DNA from 2 places in the Ruegeria sp. AD2(2025) genome. Region 2 is predicted to be linked to the other one. Evidence: riboswitches for the same ligand, from Rfam matches in the RefSeq annotation. Region 2 holds a riboswitch; the other holds the start of a gene.

Region 1 (5,817 bases), on a different contig from region 2:
TCGGCGATCTTGCGCAGCAGGCCGATCATGTCCTCGGGCTCGATCCGGCGCAGGTCGAAGCGCTGGCAGCGTGACAGCACCGTCACTGGGACCTTGCGAATCTCGGTGGTGGCGAAGATGAACTTTACATGCTCGGGCGGTTCCTCAAGCGTCTTGAGCAGCGCGTTGAAGGCGCTGGTCGAGAGCATGTGGACCTCGTCGATGATGTAGATCTTGTAACGGGCCGAGGCGGCGCGATAGCGGACGCTGTCGATGATCTCGCGGATATCGTTCACGCCGGTGCGGCTGGCGGCGTCCATTTCCATCACGTCGACATGGCGGCCTTCCATGATGGCCACGCAATGTTCGCATTGGCCGCAAGGCTCGGTCGTGGGCTTGCCTTCACCATCCGGGCCGATGCAGTTCATGCCCTTGGCGATGATCCGGGCGGTGGTGGTTTTGCCGGTGCCGCGAATGCCGGTCATGATGAAAGCCTGCGCGATCCGGTCCGCCTCGAACGCGTTTTTCAGGGTGCGCACCATGGCGTCCTGACCGACCAGATCGGCGAAGGTTTCCGGGCGGTATTTGCGGGCGAGAACCTGATAGGCGGGGCTGGGCGTGTCGGTCATGTCTGCTTTCGCGGATTCGAGTTCTGCCGCAGCGTAGAGGCCCCCGCTGTCCGCGTCCACCGCCCGCCTTCATGATTTTCGTTTTGGAATGCCGGGCCACGCGGTTAAGATCGGACACTTGAAGACAGTATGAAGATCTTGCGATCAACGTTTCGGGGGGAACGTAGAATGTCTGAGATGGTTATCCACGCACTTCAGGTTGGCGGAGGAACGCTTGCGCTGACATCCATGCCGGGTCGGGGGGGCGATTATCAGAGTGATCTTGATGCCGTGGCCGATTGGAAACCCGGCCTGATCCTGTCAATGGCGACCGAGGTCGAGATGATACTCGATGGCGCAAGAGATTTCGGGATCGACGTGCGAAGCCGCGCCTGCCGCTGGGTTCATTTGCCGGTCGAGGATTATGGCACGCCATCGCCCGAGGTCGACGAACGCTGGGTCGAGGTCAGCGCCGCAGCGCGTCATGCGCTGTCAGGCGGTGGGCGGATTCTGGTTCACTGCAGGGGCGGCTGCGGTCGCTCTGGCATGATCGTATTGCGTTTGATGATAGAATGCGGAGAGCATCCTGATGCGGCGTTGCAGCGGTTGCGCGCGTTGCGGCCCTGTGCCGTCGAAACCGATGCGCAGATGGAATGGTCGATTGCGCCCGCCGGCATTCTGGCGGCGGGCTGAAGATCAAGCTGACGGGCGGCACTCGGCTTGCATCGGTGCGCCCCGAGACAGCGTCAACGCTTCGAGCATCGCGCAAGGCGGTGTCGTCAGGATATCCGTCGACAAGGCTGCGGTCTCGGAGCCGAACAACAGGTCTGCATAGCTGTCCAGTTGCTCGATGGCCTGGTCTGATCCGGTTCCGCAGAATACTCTGATTTCGGCCGCGCGGGCGCGAAAACGGGCGGTGCACCCGTCAGCGCAGTGCGTCAGTTCACTGCTGCCCTGAATCTCGAAATCTGCAGTTGTTGCTGGCGCAGCCTTGGTCATCGAATTGGCCAGTGCCCGTGCGATTCGCGCCAAAGCCGGACAGGTTTTCCCCGTCCTTTGGCAAATTGTTGCCGAGAACTGGTGGGTTCCGGTCTTCCATATCATACTGCGCCCTCCGCGCGTGGGGCTGAGGGCGTGAAACAGGTTGGACGGCGCTTTGCTGTCAGGACCTGCCCGGACACCCCGCCCGAGTTTCAGTTTCTGTTCCGATGGCAGGTCTCCTGACTTGCGGGTCATCGCTTTGCCGACCTTCCCAGCCTTTCGGCCAGTGGCATTTCGGCATTGCTCAACGCTTACAGTTGCGGGGGCAGTCGCGGATTTGGTCCGTTCCGGTTGTCGCCGGGCAGGGCCGCACCGTGTTCCCTTTTCATCCCGGCCTTGGTCAAAGGCGCGGGAACCATCACCGCATCGCTAGCGGTTGGGCGGGCATCGAGTCAAGCGAATTGGCGGGCGCGGCCCGCTAGTGGTCCCTTTACGTCAATCTTGACTCTGCGGTGACGAAATGAACTGATCGGTTCAGATTGTGCCAGAGGACCCAATGTTAGATGCGCAGCAGACCGTGATGACGGAAGATTTCCGGTTCCCCTCCGGCCCTGCGATGCTGTCGGCGCGGCTCTACCGGCCCGCGTCAGAGCCGGAAACGGTCGTCGTGATCAACAATGCGACCGGGGTGCCGCGTGACTATTATCAGCATTTCGCCCGCTGGTTGGTGGCTGAGCATGGAATGGCTTGCCTGACCTATGACTATCGCGATTTTGGCCAGTCCCTGACCGGGCCGCAGAAGGCGTCGACGGTGACGATGGCGGATTGGGCGCTGATCGATATCCCGGCCGCGCGCACTGAGATGCGGCGGCGGTTTCCGCAAGCAAAACTCTGGAGCATTGGCCACTCGTTGGGGGCGATGCTGGGGCCGGTGCAACCCGATATTGACCGTATTGACCGGATGATCTGTGTCTGTTCCGGGCTCGTGACGCTATCGGATCACCCGTGGCCCTATCGTGCCCTGGCTGCATTGTTTTGGTACGGTCACGCGCCGCTAGCGGCGCGTGCGCTGGGCTATCTGCCGGGTAAGGCGCTGGGCTTTGGTGAAAATCTGCCCGCCGGGGTTTATTGGCAATGGCGCAAATGGTGCACCGCGCCCGACAGCTATCTGCCCGAGATCGGACAGACCCTGCCCGCCGCGCGATGGTCCAGCATAGGCGGGCCTGTTGATCTGTTTGCCTTCGAAGACGACCAGATGGTGCCGCCCGAGGCGGTCTGGCGGCTCGCCGATCTCTACGGTCCCGCCGCGCGCCGTCATCTGCTGTCACCGCAAGAGTTCGGATTGTCCAAGGTCGGCCATATCGGTGTTTTCGCCCGGCGTAACGCTGCCGTCTGGCCCCGCCTGATCGCCTGATCAGACGAGGCCTGCCGGTCACAGTCGCTTGCGCGATTTCTTCTCTTGCATGACTCCGCGCACCATCTTGCCGAACGCTTTGTCGCGGGCACGAGACTGCGCGATAGTTTCCGAGTTGCGCTGATCCTCCCGCCGCAGCTTGCGCCACCGCTCCAGCCGTGAGGGATCAAGCGCACTGTCTTGGATCGCGGCCTGCACGGCACAGCCGGGCTCCGCCTCGTGCTGGCAATCCGAGAACCGGCAGTTCTTGCCAAGCTCCATGAGGTCCGAGAACACCTCGTCCACACCTTCCTGCGCGTCCAGTAACCGCAAGGCGCGCATGCCGGGCGTGTCGATCAGCCATCCACCGTTGCGCATGCGGTGCAGCGCGCGAGCGGTGGTGGTGTGCCGCCCCCTCGCATCGTCCTCGCGGATGCCTGCCGTGGCTTGATCCTGCCCGGTCATGGCATTGGCCAGCGTCGTCTTGCCAACACCGGATGAGCCCACTAGTGCGCCGGTCTGGCCCTTTGGACACCATGACAGAACCTGTTCGATCTCAGTCGGGTCCAGCGCATTGATCGCAAGTACCGTCAGAAACGGGTCGATGGCCTGTACCTGCTGCACATAGGTCTCGGGCGCATCCGATATGTCGGCCTTTGTCAGCACGATCACCGGATAGCTTCCGGCCTGATGGGCCAGCGCCAGATAACGCTCCAGCCGGGGCAGGCTGAAATCGGCGTTGCACGAACTGATGATGAACAGCACGTCGACGTTGGCAGCGATCAGTTGTGCCGAAGCTCCGGTGCCAGCCGCCCGGCGTTGCAGCAGGCTGCGCCGGTCCAGCAGGTGCCGGACGCGGTTGTCTGCGTCCGCCAGAACCCAGTCGCCGACCGTATAATCGCCCGTCGGGCGGTCCGGGGTCAGCAGCGGGGATTCGCCATCCGGGCTGAGACCGATCAGCCGGTCCCGGTGCACGGCGGTGATGCGAAAAGGTTGGCATGAAGGGTTGGCCGCGTGTTGCGCGGCGAAATGAGAGGACCATCCGAGGTCCGAGAGGGAAAGATACATTGCTCTGCCTGTGATCAGAAACAGCGTGTCCGTCGGATGGCAATCGCGCATCCGCTGGTCATGTGTTCAGGCAGTCAGAAGATCGCTGAGGATCAGAACCGGGCTGCCCGAAGGGTTTTTGCTACAATCATAAAGCCCTCCTGCGGCTATGGGTTGGTTCAGGTGAGAGGCTGGACATCGACCCAAGCGGGACTCGTTGTGGCTGCTTCCTTCCGGACCTGACCAGGTTGGCGAGGCGCTCGCCCGCGCCAACCTCTCGCCCCCCATATAGGCGCGCTGCGTGGCCTTGGCAACCCGTCACAGGGTCAGATGAACGGGCAGAAACCCGTCGTCATCCAGGGGTAGGAGGCGTGGAGCGTATTCGGCGAGCTCATCCATATAGGCGCGCGCGCCGGGGCCCGTCCGCAGAATTGCTTCGGTCCCGGTTGGCGCGGTCAACGTGAACGGACGCGGTGCCTGTTCCAAAAGATCTTTGGGGCATTTTCCAGATAGGTAGTCGCACAAAAGATCATGAATACGCAGCGCGGGCAGTGTGATCATCTGTAGCTGATCAGCAAAGGGAAAATGCCCGCCGCCGCTGGCGCGATAGTTATTGGTCGCGATGACAAAACTCTGATCGGCAGCGACCGGTTCGCCGTTCACCGCAAGCGCCCGGATGCGTCGATGGGCCGGGTCGGTCAGCTGGCCCGAGCTGTCGAAGCGGGCCGGTTGCGTCGGATCAATCTGGTATGTTGCACCGTGCAGGACGTCAAAGTTAAACCCGGCCCGATCAGAATCGATCAGGTCCACGGGTCCTTTTGCGTAAAGCTGGTTGAATACCCCTGCAGACATCTCCAGCCAATCGCGCAGCTGCGCTCCCGTCACACGGACCGCGCGCAGTTCATTGGGAAACACGTGCATATTGGCGACGTGGCGGATCGATATGTCGCCTGCCTGAACTTCGGTGTAGTGCCCGGGGCCTGCACGGCCACCGAATTTTGCTGGTGCGGTGGCCGACAGAATGGGCAGACCCTCGCAGTCTGTCCCAACAAGGTAAGGGCGCACCGCAGCCGCCTGTGCTGCTGCCATCAGCGCCAAACCCCGGTCCGGCGCACAGTACGAGAAATAGCTGTGCAGCGTTTGCGGCACCGACCCCACTGGCTTGGCAACCCGCTTGCGCGTTTCGGCATGGCCTTCGGCAAAGAGTCGGGCGATCTCGGCGTCTTCGGGTGTGAGCCCGGCGTCGGTCTTGATCGGAACGGCCTCGACCCGGCTGTCCACAACAGTCCAACCGCGCTGCGGGTCTTGCTCAAGCTCCAGATCGATGACGCCAAGATGCGAGCCCCCCCATCCCTGCATCACGACCGGTTTGCCATGTACCAAGCCCTTCTCGTGATCGACAAAAGGCAGTTCTGCATGCGCCTTGCCCGGCAAGGTCAGATGGGTATGACCTGCAACAATGACATCGATCCCAGCCAGTGCGGCCAATGGGATCGTCGCGTTTTCAAGACCGACTTTCGCCTTTGCGTCGTTCAACCCCGAATGCGCCAGCGCAACAACCAGATCGCACCCTTCGCCCTCAAGGTCTGACACAGTCTGCCGGGCTGCGGACAAAATGTCGGTCACTTCGACCTGACCGTGAAGCACATGCGCTTCCCATTGCGCGGTTTGCGGTGGCACGAGCGACAGGACGCCGATCCGGATTGGAACCTCCTGCCCGTTGACGCTGACGTGCCGATCCAAAACGAGATAGGGCAGCCACCCCTGCGGTCCATTGGTTGCGCGCATGTTGCTGCACACCATGGGGCA
Region 2 (5,817 bases):
GCGCGGGCGCGATATCATCGCCTCCTGCCCCGTGTGCCTGTACGCGGGCTCGCTGGTGCCCGAGGAAATCCTTGGCCATTGCCCCAAAGGTGCAAAAATCATCAACACTGCGCCGATGGATCTGGATCAGATCATGGCCGAGATCGAAGCCGCGCATCAGGCCGGTCAGGACGTGGCGCGGTTGCACTCGGGCGACCTGTCGGTCTGGTCGGCAATGGGTGAACAAATCCGCCGCCTGAAAGAGATGGGCATCCCGGTCAGCGTGACCCCCGGTGTTCCGTCCTTTGCCGCTGCCGCAGCGGCCTTGGGCACCGAACTGACCCTGCCCGGGCTGGCGCAATCGGTGGTGCTGACCCGCACACCGGGACGTGCGTCCTCAATGCCGGAAGGTGAGACGCTTGAGAACTTCGCCCGCACCGGCGCGACGCTGGCCATTCACCTGTCGATCGGAAATCTGGACCGTGTGATCGCTGATCTGACCCCTGCTTACGGGACCGACTGCCCGGTTGCGGTGGTCTACCGTGCCAGCTGGCCGGACGAGCGGATCATCCGCGCGACGCTGGCGACGCTGAAGGAGGCGCTGGACGAGAGCATCTCGCGCACCGCTCTGATTCTGGTCGGCCCGGCACTGGCCGGAGAGGGTTTTGACGAAAGCTGCCTGTATTCAAAGACCTATGACCGCCGCTATCGCCCGCAAAGCGCCGACAGCCCATGGTCAAGCTGGAGCCATGGTGATGACTAATCCTCCGGGCCTTTTGATTTCCGCGCCCTCTTCGGGGACCGGGAAGACCACTGTGATGCTGGGCCTGCTGCGAGCGCTGGCCGAGGATGGTATGGCCGTGCAGCCGTTCAAGAGTGGGCCGGATTATATAGACCCGGCCTTTCATCTGGCCGCGGCCCGCCGCCCCTCGTTCAATCTGGACAGTTGGGCAATGGGCGACCCTCTGCTGAGCGCGATTTCCGCGCAGGGCCAAGGGGCAGATATCGTGGTCGCCGAGGGATCAATGGGGCTGTTCGACGGTGTCGCAAAGCCGGGCGAGACAGGCCACGGGTCCAGCGCCGAGACCGCTCTGCGCATGGGCTGGCCGGTGGTGCTAGTGCTGGATGTGGGCGGTCAGGCGCAATCGGCGGCAGCAACCGCGCTGGGGTTTCGGATGTATGACCCCGAATTGCCCTTTGCGGGCGTGATCCTGAACCGCTGCGCCAGCCCCCGGCATGAGCGCCTGACCCGGCTGGGAATGGAGCGCGCGGGTCTGCCGGTTCTGGGCGTGTTGCCCCGACGCGGCGACCTGACCCTGCCCGAGCGGCATCTGGGGCTGATACAGGCGGTCGAGCATCCCGATCTGGAAAGCGCGATTGCCGGATACGCCGCGTTTCTGCGCGAGCATGTGGATCTTGAGGCGATCAAACGGGCGGCCTCCTCAGGCCCCTCGGGGCCATCGTCGGCCACGCTGCCGCGCCCACCGGCGCAACGGATCGCACTGGCCCGGGATGCGGCGTTTTCCTTTACCTATCCCCATTTGCTGGAAGGCTGGCGCGCGGCAGGGGCTGAAATCCTGCCGTTTTCTCCGCTGGCCGATGAGGCACCTGCCCCGGACGCCGATCTGGTCTGGCTGCCCGGCGGATACCCCGAACTGCACGCGGGCACCTTGGCTGCGGCAGGCCAGTTCCTGAGCGGGCTGCGCAAACATGCCGAGACCCGGCCCGTGCATGGCGAATGCGGTGGCTATATGACCTTGGGCGAGGTGCTGATCGACAAGGACGGCACACCGCACCGGATGGCTGGGCTGCTGGGGCTGCAGACCTCGTACCAGAAGCGCAAGTTCAATCTGGGCTACCGCAAGGCGGAACTGCTGGCCCCGATGCCCGGATTTGCCACAGGGACCGCCCTGAGGGGACATGAATTCCACTATTCCTCGATCATCGAACAACCCGACGCGCCTCTGGCCCGTGTGTTCGATGCAGAAGGGGCCGAAGGGCCGCAAACCGGGTCGGTTCGGGGCAACGTCACGGGCACCTTCTTTCACCTGATTGCGGAGGCCTCGGTATGAGCGGGTTTGTCTCTTTCGTCGGCTCCGGGCCCGGTGATCCGGAACTGCTGACGTTGAAGGCCGTGGACCGGTTGCAAAAGGCCGATGCAGTGCTGTTCGACGACCTGAGCAGCGGCCCGATCCTAGGCCATGCGCGCGACGATGCCGATCTGGTCGGCGTGGGAAAACGGGCCGGACGCCCCTCGCCCAAGCAGGATCATGTCAGCCGGTTGCTGGTCGAATATGCCCAGACCGGTCAACGTGTCGTGCGGCTGAAATCCGGTGACGGAGGGCTGTTCGGACGGCTGGAAGAAGAACTGGTCGCCCTGCGCGCGGCCGGGATTGATTATGAGATCATCCCCGGCATCCCCTCGGCTATCGCGGCAGCGGCAGCGGCGGGTATCCCGCTGACCCGGCGCCTGACCGCGCGGCGGGTGCAGTTCGTCACCGGACACGATGTCAGCGGCAAGCTACCGCAAGACCTGAACCTGCCCGCGCTGGCCGATCCGGGGGCGACCTCGGTAGTGTTCATGGGCAAGCGCACCTTTCCCTTGCTGGTCGAAGCATTGCACGCCCATGGCCTGCCACTGGACACACCCGCGTTGATAGCCGAGGCGGTCTCGACCCCCGATCAGACACTACATCGGTCGACCATCGGCGCGCTATCGGACCGGCTGGCCGCTGATGTCGGCACGGCCCCCGCGCTGATCCTGTACGGCCCGCTGGCGGAGCTTGACGATGATTGACCTGACCTTGATCGGGATCGGCACCGGCAACCCCGATCACGTCACCTTTCAGGGAGCCGAGGCGATCCGCGCGGCGGATCTGATCCTGATCCCGCGCAAGGGCGACAACAAGTCTGATCTGGCGGGGCTGCGGGAAGAGATCATTGCGCGCGTGACCGATGCGCCCCCGCAGATCGCCTATTTCGACATCCCCGAGCGCCGGTCCGACGACGGCTATCTGCGCGGTGTCGACGACTGGCACGACGCCATCGCCCTGCGCTGGCAGCAGGCGATGGCAGCCCACCCGCAGGCCCGCCATGCGGCGCTACTGATTTGGGGCGACCCGTCGCTCTACGACAGTTCGCTGCGCATTGCGGCGCGGCTGGACCCGCAGCCGCCAACGCGGGTCATCCCCGGCATCACCGCCCTGCAGGCGCTGACCGCGGCCCATGCGATTCCGATCAACGATCTGGGCGCGCCCTATGTCGTCACCACCGGGCGGCGCGTCCGGGACGAGGGTTGGCCGGATGACGCGTCGACTGTCGCGGTGATGCTGGATGGCGAGTGTTCGTTTCAACGCCTCGAGATGCAAGACTATGAAATCTGGTGGGGGGCGTATGTGGGCATGAAAGAAGAGGTGCTGATCAGCGGTCCTCTGGCCGATGTGGCCCAGGAAATTCTGGACACACGCGCCCGCGCCCGGACCGACCATGGCTGGATCATGGATATCTACTTGCTAAAAAAGCGCGTGATCTGATGCGAAGCGTCGCAAATGGAGATTGCGCGCTGTCGATGTTCGCGGCTAAATGGACTCGTCTGGTCCTGCCGGAGATACCGGCAAGCTAAGAGGGAATTTGGTGCGACTGCCCTAGCCGTCAAACCCAAAGCCGCCCCCGCGACTGTAAGCGGTGAGCCTTGTTCAACCAGCCACTCCCGGCCTTCCGGGGGGAAGGCGAACACAGGCATCGACCCGCAAGCCAGGAGACCTGCCAGGCGACAAATGAAACACCAGCCGTCGGGTGCGACGGCACTGGAGGACCAAACATGACGACGCAAACTCAAACCGTCTCGGGCGCACGTACCGGCGTACTGTCGGCCTTTTTCGCAGTTGCGCTGGGTCTGGGCATCATCACCCTGACCGGCCATGTGCAGGCCGCCGCCCTGCATGACGCGGCGCATGACGTCCGTCACGCCACCGGCTTCCCCTGCCACTGAGACCATGTTCAGTCGCATTCTGACCAGCGCGTTGTTCGCTGGTGCCGCAGCGGGGCTGATTGCCGCCTTGCTGCAGCTTGTATTTGTGCAGCCTGTTCTGTTGCACGCCGAACTTTATGAATCTGGTGAACTGGTCCATTTCGGGACCGAGGCCGTTTCGGCCCATCCCGAACTGCCGGGCATGTTCACGGACCTGACCCGCGACGCGCTGAGCGTGATCTTCACCATGCTGACCTATACCGGCTATGCGCTGGTGCTGGTGGCTTTGATGTCCTTGGCCGAAGGTCAGGGGCACAAGATCGATGGCCGCACGGGCGTCCTGTGGGGGCTGGCAGGGTTCATTGCCTTCCATCTGGCCCCGGGCTTCACGCTGGCCCCCGAGGTACCCGGCGTTGCAGCGGCAGATGTCTATGCACGGCAGATCTGGTGGTTTGCCACCGTCGCAGCGGCCGCGATTGCCCTGTGGCTGATCGCCTTTGGCGGCAACATCGTCAGCTATGTGGTCGCGGCCTTGTTGCTGTTGGCCCCGCACCTGATCGGTGCGCCGGAACCGGACGTGTTTACCGGCCCTGTCCCCACCGAGATCGGCGCTCTGTTCGCGGCCCGCGCATTTGGGGTTGGTCTGGTGGCGTGGGTTCTGGTGGGCTCTTTCGCTGGGTATTTCTGGCAAAAGGAAGCCGACCACGCCACGGCTACGGCCTGAGATCTGAACGACTGCGCGCCGGGCCCCCGCCCGGCGCGTTTCTTTTTGCTTCAAGGATAAGAAATGTCCCGCTCACTTGCTTTGTTTGCAATCGGTCTGGTCTTTGGCGGCGGCGCAGGTTTCGTACTGGCCGCGGGAAATGGGATCACGTTCGATGGCCACGATCATGGCGATCCCGCCCACCACGGCAGCGGCCAGGCCGAGGCCATGGCGCATGATCACTCCAAATCGGTGAACTTGCCCGCAGGACCGGATGCGCCGGGTCTTGAGATCGTGCTGACGCCTGACCCGATGTCCGGCTGGAACCTGCAGGTTTTGCCCCAGAACTTCCGCTTTGCGCCCGAAAACGCCTCGGGCGCGGACCAGCCGGGCGAAGGCCATGCTCATGTCTATGTCAACGGCGCGAAGCTGGCCCGGCTCTATGGCAACTGGATGCACATCGCCGAATTGCCCAAAGGCGCGGTCGAGGTCGAGGTGTCGCTGAACGCCAACAGCCACAGCGCGCTGACGGTGGATGGCACGCCTGTGGTGGCCTCGGTTACCGTTCAGGTGGACTGAAACGCGGGTATCCGTGCCCGCAGACACATCCGAAGCCGCCCGCAGGGCCGGGCGTCTTCGATCCAGCCCGCAGGGCTGTCCAGATAAGTGCGACAGGTCGCAGCGATGTCATCGGCATCGGCGCTGAGGTCGAGCCCCGAGAACACATAAGAAGCCATCCCCGGCCCCTGCAGGGACAGGGCCACCGGCGTCTCGCAACTGCTGAAACAGGCATGGACACCCAGATCAACCCGCTCAGCCAGCCCCGCACGCTGCAATGCGGCCCGGACCGCGCGGTGTTCGGCCTCTGGGTCGCGCTCACCTGCGCAACTGCTGCATATCGACAGCCGAATCTGATCCATGCACGTGCCCATTCTTTGGTGCCTCCCAGAGTTTCTGGGCGCTCTGCCCAGCCAACACAAGCCCCACCCGCACACTTCCCCACGAGATTGTGAGTGTGATTTCAGCGCTTTTCTGCCATCACTTTCAATAGCTGCCGAAAAAGAGGTCGGACATGAAAGCGTTCTGGATTGCACTTTTCCTGCTGGCCCTGCCCGCCTTGGCGGACGAGGCCGAGCCGTTGTCGGGATGGGCGGTTTTTCCAAGC

Evidence for each region. Region 2 has a riboswitch for cobalamin ahead of ACR1XV_RS02060 (CbtB domain-containing protein). Riboswitches for the same ligand answer to the same signal wherever they lie in the genome.
Region 1: it holds a riboswitch for cobalamin, as region 2 does, so the genes downstream of both, ACR1XV_RS19885 (hypothetical protein) here and ACR1XV_RS02060 (CbtB domain-containing protein) in region 2, are expected to answer to the same signal.

What each region holds. Positions count from the first base shown of each region.
Region 1 covers NZ_JBQFZS010000015.1:1,237-7,053, forward strand. The annotation lists gene ACR1XV_RS19875 (DNA polymerase III subunit gamma/tau) at 1-608, opposite strand, end outside; gene ACR1XV_RS19880 (protein-tyrosine phosphatase family protein) at 777-1,280, shown strand; gene ACR1XV_RS19885 (hypothetical protein) at 1,284-1,586, opposite strand; cobalamin riboswitch at 1,781-2,003, opposite strand; gene ACR1XV_RS19890 (alpha/beta hydrolase family protein) at 2,125-2,982, shown strand; gene rsgA (ribosome small subunit-dependent GTPase A) at 3,001-4,029, opposite strand; RNA gene ffs (signal recognition particle sRNA small type) at 4,190-4,288, opposite strand; gene ACR1XV_RS19905 (bifunctional 2',3'-cyclic-nucleotide 2'-phosphodiesterase/3'-nucleotidase) at 4,327-5,817, opposite strand, start outside.
Region 2 covers NZ_JBQFZS010000001.1:424,114-429,930, reverse strand. The annotation lists gene cobM (precorrin-4 C(11)-methyltransferase) at 1-742, shown strand, start outside; gene ACR1XV_RS02075 (cobyrinic acid a,c-diamide synthase CobB) at 729-2,051, shown strand; gene cobA (uroporphyrinogen-III C-methyltransferase) at 2,048-2,776, shown strand; gene cobF (precorrin-6A synthase (deacetylating)) at 2,769-3,512, shown strand; cobalamin riboswitch at 3,556-3,763, shown strand; gene ACR1XV_RS02060 (CbtB domain-containing protein) at 3,800-3,970, shown strand; gene ACR1XV_RS02055 (CbtA family protein) at 3,975-4,673, shown strand; gene ACR1XV_RS02050 (hypothetical protein) at 4,737-5,231, shown strand; gene ACR1XV_RS02045 (DUF1636 family protein) at 5,219-5,572, opposite strand; gene ACR1XV_RS02040 (DUF302 domain-containing protein) at 5,725-5,817, shown strand, end outside.